Regions from separate parts of the Proteus faecis genome, predicted to be linked through region 3. Evidence: predicted binding sites of a transcription regulator. Region 3 holds the regulator's gene; each other region holds the start of a gene.
What was found. Region 3 encodes LexA, which represses DNA repair genes until DNA is damaged. Its sites were predicted from a motif close to TNCTGTATGTACATACAGNA; they were not measured.
Positions count from the first base shown of each region.

Region 1: QSH13_RS02985 (DNA translocase FtsK 4TM domain-containing protein) is a predicted target of LexA. The motif match lies at 1,907-1,926, and genes of this name have one in related genera.
Region 2: uvrB (excinuclease ABC subunit UvrB) is a predicted target of LexA. The motif match lies at 2,226-2,245, and genes of this name have one in related genera.

Region 1 covers NZ_JASVWV010000001.1:618,884-624,729, forward strand. Annotated here, with positions in the region: gene QSH13_RS02985 (DNA translocase FtsK 4TM domain-containing protein) at 1-1,839, opposite strand, end outside; gene lrp (leucine-responsive transcriptional regulator Lrp) at 1,972-2,466, opposite strand; gene trxB (thioredoxin-disulfide reductase) at 3,012-3,971, shown strand; gene cydD (heme ABC transporter permease/ATP-binding protein CydD) at 4,112-5,846, shown strand, end outside.
Region 2 covers NZ_JASVWV010000001.1:726,868-732,713, forward strand. Annotated here, with positions in the region: gene uvrB (excinuclease ABC subunit UvrB) at 185-2,194, opposite strand; gene bioD (dethiobiotin synthase) at 2,667-3,350, opposite strand; gene bioC (malonyl-ACP O-methyltransferase BioC) at 3,343-4,107, opposite strand; gene bioF (8-amino-7-oxononanoate synthase) at 4,082-5,245, opposite strand; gene bioB (biotin synthase BioB) at 5,245-5,846, opposite strand, start outside.
Region 3 covers NZ_JASVWV010000017.1:22,761-28,606, forward strand. Annotated here, with positions in the region: gene plsB (glycerol-3-phosphate 1-O-acyltransferase PlsB) at 1-1,740, opposite strand, end outside; gene QSH13_RS16310 (diacylglycerol kinase) at 1,871-2,242, shown strand; gene lexA (transcriptional repressor LexA) at 2,370-2,981, shown strand; gene zur (zinc uptake transcriptional repressor Zur) at 3,092-3,622, opposite strand; gene ssb1 (single-stranded DNA-binding protein SSB1) at 3,981-4,505, opposite strand; gene uvrA (excinuclease ABC subunit UvrA) at 4,758-5,846, shown strand, end outside.

The sequences.
Region 1 (5,846 bases), on a different contig from region 3:
AGTTTGCGTCGGTTGCGCTGATTGTGAAGCAAATGAATGTTGAATATGAGGTTGATAACCCGTTGTTGCTTGCAATGAAGGTGCTGGTGTTGATATTTGAGGTAAAACTTCATCTTCGTCATCATCTAACGAAACATCATCACCATAGCGATCCTGCAATTGTTGTTTAAATTGTGCTGCTAATTGTTGCTGATATTGTTCATCTTCATCAATATCGCTGTTATTCTCTTCTGTCGAAGAGAATGTATTCGCAGTAACTGTTGGTTCATCATTATAATCATCTTGTTGATGACTCAATGAAGATATTGGTGTTGTCATAATTGGCTGATGAGAGCCAATAATATCTTCAGGTTCAGCGCTATTGTTCTCACCATAGCGTTCACGTTGCTGTTCAAGGAATTGCTGACGCAACGCTTGTTCAAAATTCGCTTGTTCTTGAATATCCGCTAACTCATCTTCAGGTTCAGATTGAACTGCTTCCTCACGACGACGCAATTCAGCTTCACGTTGTGAAGGTATATGGATACCATAAAGCTCACGACGTGTTGGCAGTCGTACTGGATTTGGGCGTGGTAATTCAGGACCTAATCCTTGTTTAACTTGAGGACCATGACTCACAAGAGCACTTGCCGCCACACCAGAAGCCACAGTAGTTGCTTGCGTCAACGCGTCTGTATCAGGTGCTAGCGAGAATGTTGGTTCAATACTACCCGTCGGCATAAAATTCTCTGTTAATGCAGACGATGGCTGTACCATAGGTTCGTTTTCAACCGGCATCACAGAAGGTGTGTTTTCTTCCGATGTTGGTTCAACAGAATGTTGAGGGGCATTGACTTCTGATTGAGCTTCTTTTTTCAAGAATGCTTCTGGAATATCAAAACGGTAATGTTCTGGTTCTTCCTCTGTATGAGTGGGTTGTGAAACCGTTGTAGATACAACCGGATCAGTTTGCGCCAATGTTTGCGCATGTTCCTCTGCTATGTCATTTGTTGCAGAGAAAGATGGCAAATCATCGTCTTGTTTTGCTTTAGATTGTAATGTGTCTATCTCTTGCTGACGAGCGAGTTCAAGTGCTGAAGGCGCAGAAAATAAAACATCATCATTCTCTTCTGTTGATAATTCAGATTGCTGATTTTCTTTTTGATTTGAATTTTCAGTTATTTCTGTAACAACATTCTGAGTATCATCTTCCTCTTCTTCATCTTCGTAATCAGCTTCATTTTGGCCTCTATTGGTAATAAAACCAATACTTCCCAAAATAACAGCACCTATTTTTTCTGTGATGGTTAACCAAGACCAGCCAGTAAATAGTGTGAAACCAATCGCCCAAACAGATAACAGAGCAAGAGTCGCACCTAAAACATTAAACCATGGTAATAGGGCTTTGCTAAACAAACTTCCAATAACACCACCAGAGCTGAAATTATAGATATCATCAAAATTAAGATCAGCCAATGCACACGATGTAGAGATCAGAGCTAAAGCACCAATCGTGCGAAGTGCAAGAGAAAAGAAGTCGGTATATTCACGGTTTTTTTGGTAGCGCAGAGAATTCCAGCACCCAAAAACCACGACGACAGGAATTGCATAGGCCAGTAAACCAAATGCAGAAAACAGAATATCAGCTAACCATGCTCCGATACTACCGCCTAAATTTTGAATAGGCTCATTCCAAGTGGTTTGTGACCAGCTAGGATCAGAGGGATGGAAGCTAAGTAATGAAACCATTAAAAAGACAGCGCCAATGCCGATAAGAATGAGAATAGCCTCCCAAATACGGCGACGGTTGCTTATCTTTGTTAAACGAATATTTTTATCTTCTGTATATTCCTGGCTCAAAGAGGGCTCTCCAGGTTTAACTTAGGGTGAATTAAAACGGAACAACGCTGAGATATCCCAGCGTTGAAACTGTATGCATAAACAGGAGTGTACCTAACTTTTTCCTGCTTTGCACCAACCTATTAAGTTGGCTTAGCGAGTTTTAATTACAAGGCGGTTACTTTGTTTCACTTCTTCCATAACCACGTATGTACGTGTGTCATTAACACCAGGAAGACGTAACAGTGTTTCACCGAGTAATTTACGATAAGCGGACATATCAGGTACACGAGTTTTCAACAGATAGTCAAAATCACCAGAAACTAAATGGCATTCTTGGATTTCTTCAAGTTTTTGAACAGCCATATTGAATTGTTCGAAAACATCTGGTGCACCACGGTTTAATGTGATTTCCACGAATACCAGTAATGATGCATCTAAGTAATGTGGGTTTAACAGTGCTGTATAACCAGAAATAAATCCTTGGCGCTCTAAACGACGTACACGCTCTAAACAAGGTGTTGGTGATAAACCTACACGTTTAGATAACTCAACGTTTGAAATACGTCCATCTTTTTGAAGCTCATTTAGAATATTCCGGTCTATTCTATCAAGATCTTTACCCGGACGTTTTTTATTATCAATCATCTCTATACTCTCTTTCTCTTTTTCTCTTACTTTATTTTCCTATACCCATACCTGTACACCTTCAGCATCAATGTCGAAACTTCGGTATCAAACGGTCAGAGCAAACTACCAATCTATTTTCTTTTAATGCCAGATAAAAATTCTATTTTATCCAAATACTCATTAGCAAATATCACAAAGTAACTATCCCACACCCTGTCTGTCTAAAAAATAATACGTATAACATCCGAGGATAATTGTCTTTAACAATCATGTTTTCGCAAATGTACAGCGGATTGTCAAAGTAAATGAGTAAAAATCAGAACAAGGCGCTATGTTTATTCTCTATATACGCAAGATAAACATCAATTGTAAAGCAAAATGTTTCATATTAATTCGATGATGTTAGCGTAATATAACTCTATAATTATTAAACTATATTAGTATTAACTATTGCTAAAATAGCTAAAATATTATGTCTATTTCTCGTCATTGGCTTTTTTTAACGTCTTATTTCTCCTACAATCCCTCAATTCGCATCACGCCTAATCAGAGATGAGGTATACATGAGCACCATCAAACATAGCAAACTTATTATTTTAGGTTCTGGCCCTGCGGGTTATACCGCCGCCGTTTATGCTGCAAGAGCAAACTTAGAACCAGTACTGATTACGGGTGTTGAAAAAGGCGGTCAACTGACAACGACAACAGAAGTCGAAAACTGGCCCGGAGACCCAGAAGGGCTAACAGGTCCTGGATTAATGGACCGCATGTTTCAGCACGCCGAAAAATTTAATACAGAGATTATCTCTGACCATATTAATAAAGTCGATCTGAAAAACCGTCCATTTCGCCTATTTGGTGATGAACAAGAGTACACTTGTGATGCATTAATTATCGCAACAGGTGCTTCTGCTCGCTATATCGGTTTACCTTCAGAAGAATCTTTTAAAGGCAGAGGTGTTTCTGCTTGTGCAACATGTGACGGATTTTTCTATCGTAACCAGAAAGTCGCTGTTGTCGGTGGCGGAAATACCGCTGTGGAAGAGGCTCTTTATTTAGCGAATATCGCATCTGAAGTTCATCTGATCCACCGCCGTGACTCTTTCCGTTCTGAAAAGATCTTAATTAACCGTCTAATGGACAAAGTAAACAATGGCAATATTATTTTGCATACTGATCGTACCTTAGACGAAGTTCTTGGCGATGAAATGGGTGTAACGAAAGTTCGCTTAAAAGATACTAAGAGTGATAAAACCGAAGAATTAGATGTTATGGGTGTCTTTATCGCTATTGGACATAGCCCTAATACCACTATTTTTGATGGCCAATTAGAATTAGACAATGGTTACATCAAAGTGCAATCAGGTACTCAAGGTAATGCAACACAAACTTCTATTGAAGGGGTGTTCGCGGCAGGTGACGTAATGGATCACATTTATCGTCAAGCAATTACCTCTGCAGGAACAGGTTGTATGGCTGCTTTAGATGCAGAACGTTACTTAGACGCACTAAAATCCAACTAAAATCATCACTTCCTTTCAAGGCGCTATTTCAGTAGCGCCTTTTACCATGTAACATACTAGGCTGGTTGCCAACGCGTATAACTACTTACCTTGGCCTTTCTGATACTTTGTATCTCACCTGCAGATTTGAATCTTTTCTTATGGATAAAACTAAACAAAATGAATTGGTTCGATGGCTGAAACAGCAAAGTGCTCCAGCCCGTCGATGGCTACGGCTATCAATGATCCTAGGTGTTGTAAGCGGTTTATTAATTATTGCCCAAGCATGGTTATTAGCTGTTTTACTTCAAGCGTTTATCATGGACAGTCTGAGCCGTGATACGCATATACCTACCTTTCTCACTCTTATTGGCATTTTTATATTACGTGCCATCATCATGGCGATACGAGAACGTGTTGGTTATCGCTGCGGTATGGCTGTCAGGCAACAAATTCGTAAGATCGTTCTTGATCGACTTGAAGAACTTGGTCCCGTTTGGGTTAAAGGCAAACCTGCGGGGAGCTGGGCTACAATTATTTTAGAACAAATAGAAGATATGCAAGATTACTATGCTCGTTATCTTCCACAGATGTATCTTGCCACTATTGTGCCTATTCTTATCCTTATCACCCTTTTCCCAGTTAACTGGGTTGCTGGATTAATTCTTTTTTTTACCGCACCACTGATCCCGCTATTTATGGCATTAGTTGGATTAGGCGCAGCAGATGCTAACCGTAGAAACTTTCTCGCATTAGGCCGTTTAAGTGGTAACTTCCTCGATAGATTAAGAGGGTTAGATACCTTGCGGTTATTTAACCGTGGTAATGCAGAAGTTAAACAGATTACCGAAGCAACTGAAGATTTCCGCAAACGTACAATGGAAGTGCTAAGAATGGCATTCCTTTCATCAGGCGTATTGGAATTCTTTACCGCAATTTCTATTGCTGTTGTAGCTGTTTACTTTGGTTTTTCTTACTTAGGTGAACTTAATTTCGGTAGTTATGGTTTAGGTGTTACACTTTTCTCTGGCTTTTTAGCGCTGATCTTAGCCCCTGAGTTTTTTCAACCTTTGCGAGACTTAGGAACTTACTATCATGCCAAAGCACAAGCCGTTGGCGCTGCTGAGTCTCTAGTTGAATTTTTAGAAACCAAAGGTGAAAAACCACAATTCACAGGCAATGAGCGTATCAATACAACAGAAAGTATTGAAATAATAGCTCATGAACTAGAAATTCTATCTCATCAAGGAGTCAAACTTGCGGGGCCATTAAACTTCACCATAACTCCCCATCAGCGAATTGCGATTGTGGGTCTAAGTGGTGCAGGCAAAAGCTCGCTATTAAATGCGCTACTCGGTTTTTTACCTTATCGTGGCTCATTAAAAGTAAATGGGGTTGAATTGACACAACTCTCGCCAGAAGCATGGCGTCAATGTTTAAGTTGGGTTGGTCAAAATCCTAATTTACCAGAACAAACCTTGCTAGATAATATTCGCTTAAGCAATCCTAATGCCAGCGATGAACAAATTAACCTTGCCATTGAAAAAGCGTATGTTAGCGATTTTATTAATGAGTTACCTGACGGCTTAAATACGATTATTGGCGATAGTGCTGCTCGCCTTTCTGTTGGCCAAGCTCAGCGTATTGCTGTTGCTCGTGCTTTGTTGTCACCTTGTCAATTTTTGTTATTAGATGAACCAGCAGCAAGCCTTGATTCTCATAGTGAACAACGCGTGATGTATGCGCTTAATAACGCCTCATTAAATCAAACAACCTTGCTTATTACTCATCTACTCGAAGAGACTTTGGATTACGACCAAATTTGGGTGATGGAAAAAGGTCAAATTATTGAAACTGGCACTTATGCATCGTTAAGCCAACAGAATGGCACTTTTG
Region 2 (5,846 bases), on a different contig from region 3:
CTGTCCTTAATGTCTTTTTATCTTTGTAAATAATTGACGCTTTGTTTGTGGTGATATTTAAACAGTTGCACGCCATTAAGGGAATATCAAAAAAAGCAAAAAATGGAAGATAGAAGGTAAAAAGGGATAATCCCTTAAAAAATACGGATATCCCTTTATCGGTTTGTGACCTTAATTTCGCTAACTAAGAGTTCGCAATAAATTGAGCACGTAAAGCTTGCAATTTATCACGCGTACTCGCCGCTTTCTCAAATTCAAGATCTTTTGCATATTGATACATTTCGGCTTCTAAACGTTGGATCTCTTTTTCCAATTCAGCCGTTGATAACAACGGATAATTTTCATGAATATCTGTTGCTTTATGCCCTTTCTTATTGCGCCCTTGCGTAGGTTGACCAATCTTAAGAATATCACCCACTTTTTTATTTAATCCTTTAGGCACAATGCCATGCTCAAGATTAAACTGTTGCTGTTTCTCACGACGGCGCTCAGTTTCACTTATCGCTTTTGCCATTGAATCAGTAATTTTATCACCATATAAAATCGCTTTACCTTCAAGGTTACGTGCAGCACGACCAATTGTCTGAATCAATGAACGCTCTGAACGTAAGAAGCCCTCTTTATCAGCATCTAAAATCGCCACTAAAGAGACTTCTGGCATATCTAAACCTTCTCGAAGTAAGTTGATCCCCACCAATACATCAAACTCACCTAAGCGCAAATCACGAATAATTTCGACACGTTCAACAGTATCAATGTCAGAGTGTAAATAGCGAACTCGTTCACCATGCTCTTCAAGATATTCGGTTAAGTCTTCAGCCATTCGTTTTGTCAGTGTTGTCACTAGTACACGTTCATTTTTTGCCGCACGAATACGAATTTCAGACAGTAAATCATCGACTTGCGTAGCAACAGGTCGCACCTCAACAACCGGGTCAAGTAAACCTGTTGGTCTTACAACTTGCTCAACAATTTCATCACCCGATTTTTCAAGTTCATATTTACCCGGTGTCGCTGAAACATAAATCGTTTGTGGGGCTAACGCCTCAAACTCTTCAAAACGTAATGGACGGTTATCAAGCGCGGAAGGCAAACGGAAACCATATTCAACTAAGGTTTCTTTACGCGAACGGTCACCTTTATACATTCCACCAATTTGAGGAATAGTAACGTGTGATTCATCAATCACTAATAAACCATTAGCGGGGAGGTAATCAAACAGGGTTGGTGGTGGCTCACCGGGGCCTCTACCAGATAAATAGCGTGAATAGTTTTCGATACCAGAGCAATACCCCAACTCATTCATCATTTCGAGATCAAATTGAGTACGCTGTGTCACACGTTGCTCTTCAACCAGTTTATCGTTAGCTAAAAGCACTTTGCGTCTGTCTGCAAGCTCTTCTTTGATTTTCTCCATCGCCTCAAGAATACGTTCACGAGGTGTAACATAGTGCGTTTTAGGATAAACAGTAAAACGAGGCACATTGTAGTGAATTTGTCCCGTTAAAGGATCAAACAGTGAAAGGCGTTCGACTTCTTCATCAAATAGCTCAACACGTAATGCATAATCATCAGATTCAGCCGGAAAGATATCAATCACCTCACCACGTACGCGAAATGTCCCGCGCTGAAAGGCTTGATCGTTGCGAGTATATTGTAAATCAGCAAGACGACGTAAAATGGCACGTTGGTCGATTATCATGCCGTTAGTCAGATGAAGCATCATTTTTAAATAGCTATCAGGATCACCTAAACCGTAGATAGCAGAAACTGATGATACGACAATAACATCTTTACGTTCTAGCAAAGCTTTAGTCGCAGATAGGCGCATTTGCTCAATATGTTCGTTAACAGAGGCATCTTTTTCAATAAAGGTATCAGAGCTTGGAACATACGCTTCAGGCTGATAATAATCATAATAAGAAACAAAGTATTCCACTGCATTTTCAGGGAAAAACTCTTTCATCTCACTATAAAGCTGAGCTGCCAATGTTTTATTCGGCGCCAACACCATAGTTGGACGATTTAGATTGGCAATTACATTGGCAATCGTAAAGGTTTTACCTGAGCCCGTTACCCCTAAAAGAGTTTGATGAGCAAGACCATCATCTAACCCTTCACAGAGTGAGGCAATAGCGGCGGGTTGATCCCCCCCCGGTTTAAATTCAGAATGCAGTTTGAAATCTTTGCTCATATTTTCTTCTCCTCGCTGACACTCCTTATGATACTGGATAAAAATCCAGCTTCAATCTCTATCTCACAAAATTTATCTGAATAAATTAGCATAAGTTATCCCCAGTTTTGGAACTGGATTTTTTTCAAAAAGGCAACCCCCTTTTTTGCGAATTATTCCAAGAGGCTCACCAATACCACTCCCTCTATTGATTTTATTTAATTAATTGATATATAAGAATTAAAAATAAAAGTTGAGAATAACACCAATCTTTAGCAATGCCTTGTATTCTCTCTATTCAGCGTATTTTTATAATGGTAATACACAAGGTTATCCACAGGAATAGTGGATAACTGCACAAAGTTGTTATCTCTCGGTAGGTTACGTCTTTTTTTCCACCTTAAAACATCCCTAAAAATTGACTAAATTTATTTTTTTTATTTTTTTATTGGTATAAAAAATAGACTTTTATAATTTACTTAATAACCACCTATCAACTTAGTTTTAAACAGGAAAGATCAAGGTAAGAAGTAAAATTATGCTCTTTTACTTCGTTTAAATAGGGTATTTTGCCTAAGAATGGTGCGTTAATATGCTGTTTTAATGTTGCCAAATATTCTTTTTGATATCGCCCCGCAGGTTCAACTTCATTTGCAACCCAGCCAGCCAATGTTAAACCAGACTGAATAATTGCTTGTTGCGTTAATAACGCATGATTAATGCACCCCAATTTAACACCCACAGTCAAAATAACAGGTAGCTTTTCATTGATAACCCAATCAGAGAAAAAATGGTTTTCTGACAGTGGGGTAAACCAACCACCAGCACCTTCGACTAAAACCCAATCAGCTTGTTGCTTTAAATAAGACAAACCTTCTGACATCACATTAAAATCAATAGGCTGTTTTATTTCTTGGCTAACAATATGTGGTGATGTTGGCGTTTCAAAACAGTAAGGATTAACGCGATGATAATCTAACTGTACCGTACTGAATTTTTGCAAAGTAAGTGCATCTGAATTACGTAATCCTTCATTTAACCACTCACTTCCTGACGCCACGGGTTTATAGCCTGCAGTTTGAAACCCAAGTTGCGCCGCACATTGTAATAGAGCACTACTGACTACAGTTTTACCCACTTCTGTATCTGTACCCGTCAAAAAATATGTTTTAGCCATGTGACACCTTAACCATAACAAGTTGATAAGTAAGTAAATATTTACCAAACTCTCTTTTCCATACATTTTCTAATCCACGAAATTTCTGTCGTGTCATCAACCCTTTTTGTCGATCCCCTTGCACAAAATTGGCGCCAACTCCCTTCAAAGAAGCAAAAAGTGCATGTAATGAATCATATCGTTCAGTGACCGTTTCAAGAGACAATTGGTAATGAAAACCACAACACGCTTTCTTAATATCGTGAAGTGATAAAAAAGGATTTACATGAGAATGTTGATCAAGAGATTGCCAAGCCTCTCTAACTTCTTGTAATGTCAACGTAGTCAGTGTTGAGAAATAAAGCGCACCTTTTGCATTGACTGCGTTCATTAATGTTTTAATCGCACCAGATAAATCATCACACCATTGCATCGCTAAATTACTAAATACAATGTCCACACTTTGTGGTGCAATCGCGCAATGCTCGATATCACTTTGTAAGTAACCATCAGCTCGCTGTTGTTGTTTTGCCACTTGTAGCATGGTGTGTGACAGATCAAGTGCAATAACAAACTTATCTTGTTGTTTCCATTTTTGACTGAAATATCCTGTTCCACATCCTGCATCTAACACGATATGACCACTATCATGACGTGCTAAATCCATTAATTTATTACCGCTATAGCGCTGAATATTGGCGTGATTATCGTAATGAACAGCCGCTTTACCAAATGTTTGAGCTATACGTTGTTTATCTGTTTTGACTGAAGAAAGCATGAAGCGTCTCGATTAACAGCTTAATATCTGAAAGATGATGGCGAGTGGTTAACGTTATTCGTAAACGTGCACTTTGAGGAGGTACCGTAGGAGGAAAGATGGCCTTTACCCAGAGCCCTTTAGATTGCAGATAATCTGAAAGTGTTTGGCACAATTGTTCATCACCAATAATTAATGGCTGAATAGCCGTCTCTGAAGGTAATAATTTAACAGGTAGTGAAATTACACCTTGGCGAAAAGCAGTGATTAATTGTTGAAGATATTCCCGTTCCTTATCTGCTTGCTTAATAACATTTAGAGCTGAGTTTAAAGCAATAACTTGTGCTGGTGGCATTGATGTACTGTAAATAAGATGGCGAGCATATTGTTCAAAAAACTCTGCTGTCGGCTTGTTACAAAGCACTGCCGCCCCACTGATACCAAAAGCTTTACCAAAAGTGGCTACCAGTATTTCAGGTTTAATACCCGCTTCATCACAACTACCTCGACCTTCTTTACCTAAAACACCCATGCCATGCGCATCATCAACCATTAACCATGCCTGATGTTTTTGGCTTATTGTTGCTATTTCTCTTAATGGCGCTTTATCCCCATCCATACTAAATACCCCTTCTGTTACCACAAGGGTTTTATTAGCTAATGTTTTACTGAGTCTTTGAGATAAAGAGTCAGGAGAATTGTGTAAAAATCGCCATAATGTCGCGGGTGATAATACAGCGACTTCCATTAGAGAAGCATGACAAAGTTTATCTGCAATAATGGCATCTTCTTTTTCAAGTAATGCCGATATCACACCTTGATTAGCACTATAACCGGATGAAAATAACAGCGCATTATCGTAACCTAACCAATCTGCAAGATGCTGTTCTAATTGCGCATGAGCTTGTGTAAATCCTGTAATATGCCCTGAACCACCGCTACCTACACCGTACTTATCAGCACCTTGCTGCCATGCTTTAATGATATCTTCATGTTGGCTAATACCTAAATAATCATTGCCTGAAAAATTAAGGTACTTTTCGCCCGCTATTGTGATCAAAAAACGTCCATTAGCTTGTTTGATCACTTGGCGCTTTCGCCATAATGGCGTATTTCTACGCACATTAAGTTGTTCAGCTAAATAGTTTTTCCAGCTCATTACAGTGCCGCATTATAAAATTGTTCAGTGTCTTTATTGGCAACCGCTTGCATCAAAGCTTCTTCTTGCTGATTGTCGCCCATAGATACCGCTAATCGTTCAGGGTTTAAACCTAACTTACGGAATAATTGGTGATCTTTATCTTCAGTTGGATTAGTTGTCGTTAATAATTTACAACCATAGAAAATAGAGTTCGCCCCAGCCATAAAGCAGAACGCTTGTGTTTGTTCACTCATTTGCTCACGACCAGCAGAAAGACGCACATAAGAGCGTGGCATCATGATGCGGGCAACGGCGATAGTACGAATAAAATCAAACGGGTCGACATCTTCATTATCAGCCAATGGCGTACCTTTGATTTTGGCTAACATATTAATGGGCACACTTTCAGGAGGCTGCGGTAAATTCGCTAATTGCACTAACATTGCTGCACGATCTTTAACTTCTTCGCCTAATCCTAAAATTCCGCCGGAGCACACTTTAATACCGGCATTACGCACTTTATCAAGTGTATCTAAACGATCTTGATAGGTACGTGTTGTCACAATACTGCCGTAAAATTCAGGGGAGGTGTCAAGGTTATGATTATAAAAATCTAGCC
Region 3 (5,846 bases):
GTGTTCTAATAAAGTTTCAGCGTTTTTATCAGACACAATCATATCTGTCGAATAAGGCACATTGCGTAATAATTGTAGATAACAATCTATTTGCTCTAACAGTTGTTCTCTCGTGAGTGCGCGCTGACGTGATGCCAATAAGGCTGTTGAAACCAGATTGATTGCATTAATCGATGCTGCATTATTGATATGAACCATAATGTTATCAGCGAGTGTGCTTACTGTTGGGTTTAACCAGCTTGGGCGCTGTGGCTCAATTGGATCAATATCATCACGCCATTGTGGTACAGCTTGATTTAAGTATTGTACAACAGAAATTGGCTCACCAAAGTTCACATAGCCTTGACCAAGGTTACGTAATTTACGTAATCCTCTGACCATCTGCATAAAGCCTTCTTTCTCTTTTGTTGCTCCACGTAACTCTTTAGCATAGGTTGCGACTTCCATAACGTGCTCATAACCAATGTAAATTGGAACAACAGAGATAGGGCGTGTTTCACCGCGTAACATGGCTTGTACTGTCATTGAAAGTGTTCCTGTTTTAGGATCTAACAATCGACCTGTACGAGAGCGACCACCTTCAACGAAGTATTCAATGGAGTAGCCTCGTGTAAATAGCTCACCTAAATATTCGCGGAAAATGGTGGAGTAAAGCTTGTTACCTTTAAAGGTTCTTCGAATAAAGAAAGCCCCTAAACGGCGGAAAATAGGGCCAGCTGGCCAGAAATTGAGGTTAATACCGGCAGCTATATGGGGTGGTACTAAACCTTGGTGGTAAAGCACATAAGAAAGCAGTAAGTAGTCCATATGGCTACGGTGACAAGGAACATACACGATTTCATGCCCATCTTGCGCGAGTTTACGTACGCGTTCGGCATTATAAACGTTGATACCTTGATAGAGCTTATTCCATGTCCAACTTAATACGCGATCACTAATACGCACTGCTTCATATGAGAAGTTAGCAGCGATCTCTTCCATGATATCTGTGGCATTTTTACGCGCTTTATCAAGTGAGATTTTCTTCGCTTTTGATTCATCTTCAATCGCTTTTTCAATCGCTTTTGATGAAAGCAATTTATTGAAGAGATCTTGGCGTGCTGGCAATTTAGGGCCAACAGCAGCTAAACGTTGGCGTGAAAAGTGGATACGCGCAACACGTGCAAGTTTTCTCGCTATACTGGTGTCTGTACCGTGTTCGTTCGCCATTTCACGCATTGATACAGTGGGTGAAAAACGAACAAAACTATCACGACCTAACCAGAGGATAGCGATAAATTTCTGGATACCGTTAAGCACGCGTAAATGAGGAACGCCATTATGACCTTCACGACCAGGAGAGCGGCCAAACATCACAGAAACTGGCAACATCTCGATATCAAGATGTGGGTTATTACGATGTGCATCAAGATAAGCGTGAAATGTCTTCACGGAGTCTTTACGAGGATCGGGCGAGTAATAACGGAATACTCTTGGGCCGTCATCAATAAAGACATAAGCAGGAAGCTTAGTTCCACCGATCTCAATAGGTTGCAGTGGATCAGGCAACCCTAAAGAGAGACATTGCTGTCTTAATGTCAGTAAGTCAGCCTTTGAATGATAAGGCAGAACATAAAGGAAAGAGCGCGACGTATCTAACCCTAATTCAGTGATAGGATCAGTCGGAACTCGTTTACTTTTTACCAGTAATTTTAGTGGTAAATTCAATGTGTTATAATATAGTTTACGCCAAGCTGACATAAATAGTTGTAGCCTCTTATTAGCAATACTTCGAAAGCATAACAGAAAGTCTTTCGTAGATCTGTGGTGCTGTGACAATATTAATAGAGAAAAGTGACAAAATAATCGTTTGTTTTCGATAGAGTTTATTATGGCTAATCAAAATAAAGGTCTTACCCGAATCATCAAAGCTGGTGGTTATTCATACCAAGGTATTCGTGCCGCATGGATTAATGAAGCCGCTTTTAGACAAGAAGCAATTGTGACCTTAGTTGCAATTATCCTTTCATTTTTCATCGATGTCAGTGGTCTAGAGCGCATTTTACTCATTGGTTCCGTTGTATTGGTTGTGATTTTGGAACTAGTAAATAGTGCAATAGAAGCCGTTGTCGATCGAATTGGATCTGAATACCACGAATTATCCGGACGTGCAAAAGATATGGGGTCTGCCGCCGTTCTAATTGCTATTATATTGGGATTATTTACTTGGGTAACCATTCTTTGGGGACATTTCTTCGCATAAAGTTAAAAAATTCGCTTTTTGTCGAAAAATAATCCAAAGATGCGTGTTTTATATTCATTTAAGGTTTCAAATCGTCATATACCTGTATATACTCACAGTCTGACTGTATAAACAAACAGGGGGCGGAATGAAAGCATTAACTGCAAGGCAGCAGCAGGTTTACGATTTGGTTCGTGATCACATTTCGCAAACGGGTATGCCACCAACACGGGCTGAAATAGCTTCCCAACTTGGGTTTCGCTCACCAAATGCGGCAGAAGAGCACTTAAAAGCTCTTGCTCGTAAAGGCGTGATAGAAATTGTCTCTGGTGCATCTAGAGGTATCCGTTTGCTAATGGAAGAAGAGCCAGAAGGGTTGCCATTAATTGGGCGAGTCGCGGCTGGTGAACCACTTTTAGCGCAAGAGCATATTGAAAGCCATTATCAAGTTGACCCAATGCTATTTAAACCGAGTGCAGATTTTTTATTGCGCGTTAATGGTATGTCAATGAAAGATATCGGTATTATGGATGGTGATTTACTTGCTGTGCATAAAACGCAAGATGTTCACAACGGGCAAGTCATTGTGGCGCGTATTGAAGATGAGGTGACAGTAAAGCGCTTTAAGAAAAGCGGTAATAAAATTGAACTTCATGCAGAAAACCCAGAGTTTTCACCTATTATCGTCGATTTACGCGAACAAAGCTTTACTGTTGAAGGTTTAGCCGTTGGGGTTATTCGTAACGGTGAATGGCTGTAATTTGTACCAAAGTAAGTCAATACAACTTATTTTATAAAGATGCAGATGATGTGTAAAAACACAAAACCATCTGCATTTTTTTATGTCTAGACTTACTGACAGTTGCTCAATCAACGTGGCTTATAATCACCGGTTTTTTTCTGTTTAAGGTTATCATCCATACTATGATCATGATGACAACCTTCAGGATGGGTACACTCTTGTGCTTCGTGGCACTGTGAACATAATCCATGAATTTCTATGACGCTATGTCGTAAATGAAACCCACTCTCTTTTGCCAGTAATGAAATCGCATCTTCGATTTTATGGCTATTCTTTTCAGTGACAGACAAACAACGGTCACAAATTAGCATTACTGACGTATGTTCAACATCATCAAAATGATGACAAAGCACATAACTGTTGGTGGATTCTATTTTATGGATAAATCCTTGCTCAAGTAAAAACTCTAACCCGCGATAGACAGTGGGGGGTTTTGCTTGAGGCTCAACTTGGCGTAATAAATCCAATAAGTCGTATGCGCTGATAGCAGAAGGTTGCTGCATTATCAGACGTAATACTGCCAGACGTTGTGAAGTCAGGCGAACACCTCGTTTCTGGCAGATCTTTTCTGCCTGAGCGAGCAATTTCTCTTCATTCATGGGGATAAGATGCTCTCAGACGTTGTTAATAACACGGATCCTATCATATTTTTCCAGAGTAAACCTTTGTGTAAAGTGGGGTTTTATAAAAATAACTGTGGAATTACACTCTTTTTAAAGTGATCTGTTGTTAGATAAGAAAACATGTTTTTTCAATATCATATTTTCTTTCAATATAAAGAAAGCATTTTTAAGAAGGAAGAGAAGAATGCAAAGAGAGTTGTGTAAAGCCATTTTATACGATGCAAAAGTGGGATGGTTTATATAGGGCGGTATCTAATGATGATAAACAACAAAAACCCCAGCTTAAGCTGGGGTTTTTAGATGGTTTTAGATAATTTATTCTGAGATGAGAGGATCAGAACGGGATATCGTCATCAAAATCCATTGGTGGTTCATTACTTGGTGCTGGAGCTGCTGCTGGTTGTTGTGGGCGAGATTGCGCACCACCACTAAATTGTTGAGATGCTTGTGGTTGTTGTGGTTGACCCCAACCGCCTTGGCCACCTTGAGATGGTGCGTTATCTTGACCTCCACGGCCACCTAACATCTGCATTGTGCCACCGATGTTAACAACAACTTCAGTGCTATATCTGTCTTGGCCGCTTTGATCTTGCCATTTACGTGTTTGTAATTGGCCTTCGATATACACTTGTGAACCTTTACGCAGATATTCGCCTGCAATTTCCGCTAATTTGCCGAAAATTACCACACGGTGCCACTCGGTTTTTTCTTTCATTTCACCGGTTTGTTTATCGCGCCAGCTTTCTGATGTTGCCAGTGTTAGGTTGGCAACTGCACCGCCACTTGGCATATAACGGATTTCTGGATCCTGCCCTAAATTACCGATAAGAATAACTTTGTTTACGCCTCTGCTCGCCATGTGAGGTACTCCTGCGAAAGTAAATTTTTTGAAATCATAAGCGAATAAGTTTATCACGTACGCTAAAATTTGAATATGACGAGTAATGAATTTCTCATTTGTGAACATTGTCGACATTTTTTTGTCTCAAAATGACAGAGTTACACTAGCATTCAATTTCACTATATATACTGTATATCCATTCAGTTAACTTTGTGTCATAATTATCCGATTCTTTCTTTTTCGGCGACTCTCTCAATCCGGGATATATTCATGGATAAAATCGAAGTACGGGGCGCTCGCACCCATAATCTAAAAAATATCAATTTGATCATTCCTCGCGATAAACTCATTGTTATTACGGGGCTTTCTGGTTCAGGTAAATCTTCTTTAGCCTTTGATACGCTTTATGCGGAAGGGCAACGACGTTATGTCGAGTCGCTTTCTGCCTACGCTCGTCAGTTTCTTTCATTGATGGAAAAACCTGATGTTGATCATATTGAAGGTTTATCTCCCGCTATTTCGATTGAGCAGAAATCTACGTCGCACAACCCACGTTCGACAGTGGGAACGATTACAGAAATTCACGATTACCTACGTCTTTTATTTGCACGTGTTGGTGAGCCTCGTTGTCCTGATCACGACATTCCATTAGCCGCTCAAACAGTGAGCCAAATGGTTGATAATGTACTTGAGCAGCCAGAGGGTAAGCGTTTAATGCTGTTAGCACCTGTGGTTAAAGAGCGTAAAGGCGAGCATATTAAGTTACTCAATAATCTTGCCGCTCAAGGTTATATTCGTGCCCGTATTGATGGCGAAGTGTGTGATCTTTCTGATCCACCAACATTAGAATTACAGAAAAAACACACCATTGAAGTGGTTATTGACCGCTTTAAGGTTCGTGACGATCTGGCTCAACGTTTAGCAGAATCTTTTGAAACCGCATTAGAGCTTTCTGGTGGTACTGCCGTTATCTCTGATATGGATGATAACAATGCCGATGATATTGTTTTCTCTGCGAACTTTGCTTGTCCTGTTTGTGGTTACAGCATGAGTGAGCTAGAACCACGTTTATTCTCTTTTAATAATCCTGCGGGTGCTTGTCCAACTTGTGATGGTTTAGGTGTTCAGCAATTTTTTGATCCTGAATTAGTGATCCAAAATAGAGAAATCTCTCTTGCTGGTGGCGCAATTAAAGGATGGGATCGTCGTAACTTCTACTATTTCCAAATGCTTCGCTCATTGGGTGAACACTATCATTTTGATGTTGAAGCGCCATTTGATTCGTTACCAGATAATATTCAAAAAGTCATTTTAACGGGTTCAGGCAAAGAGAATATTGAATTTAAATACACAAACGAT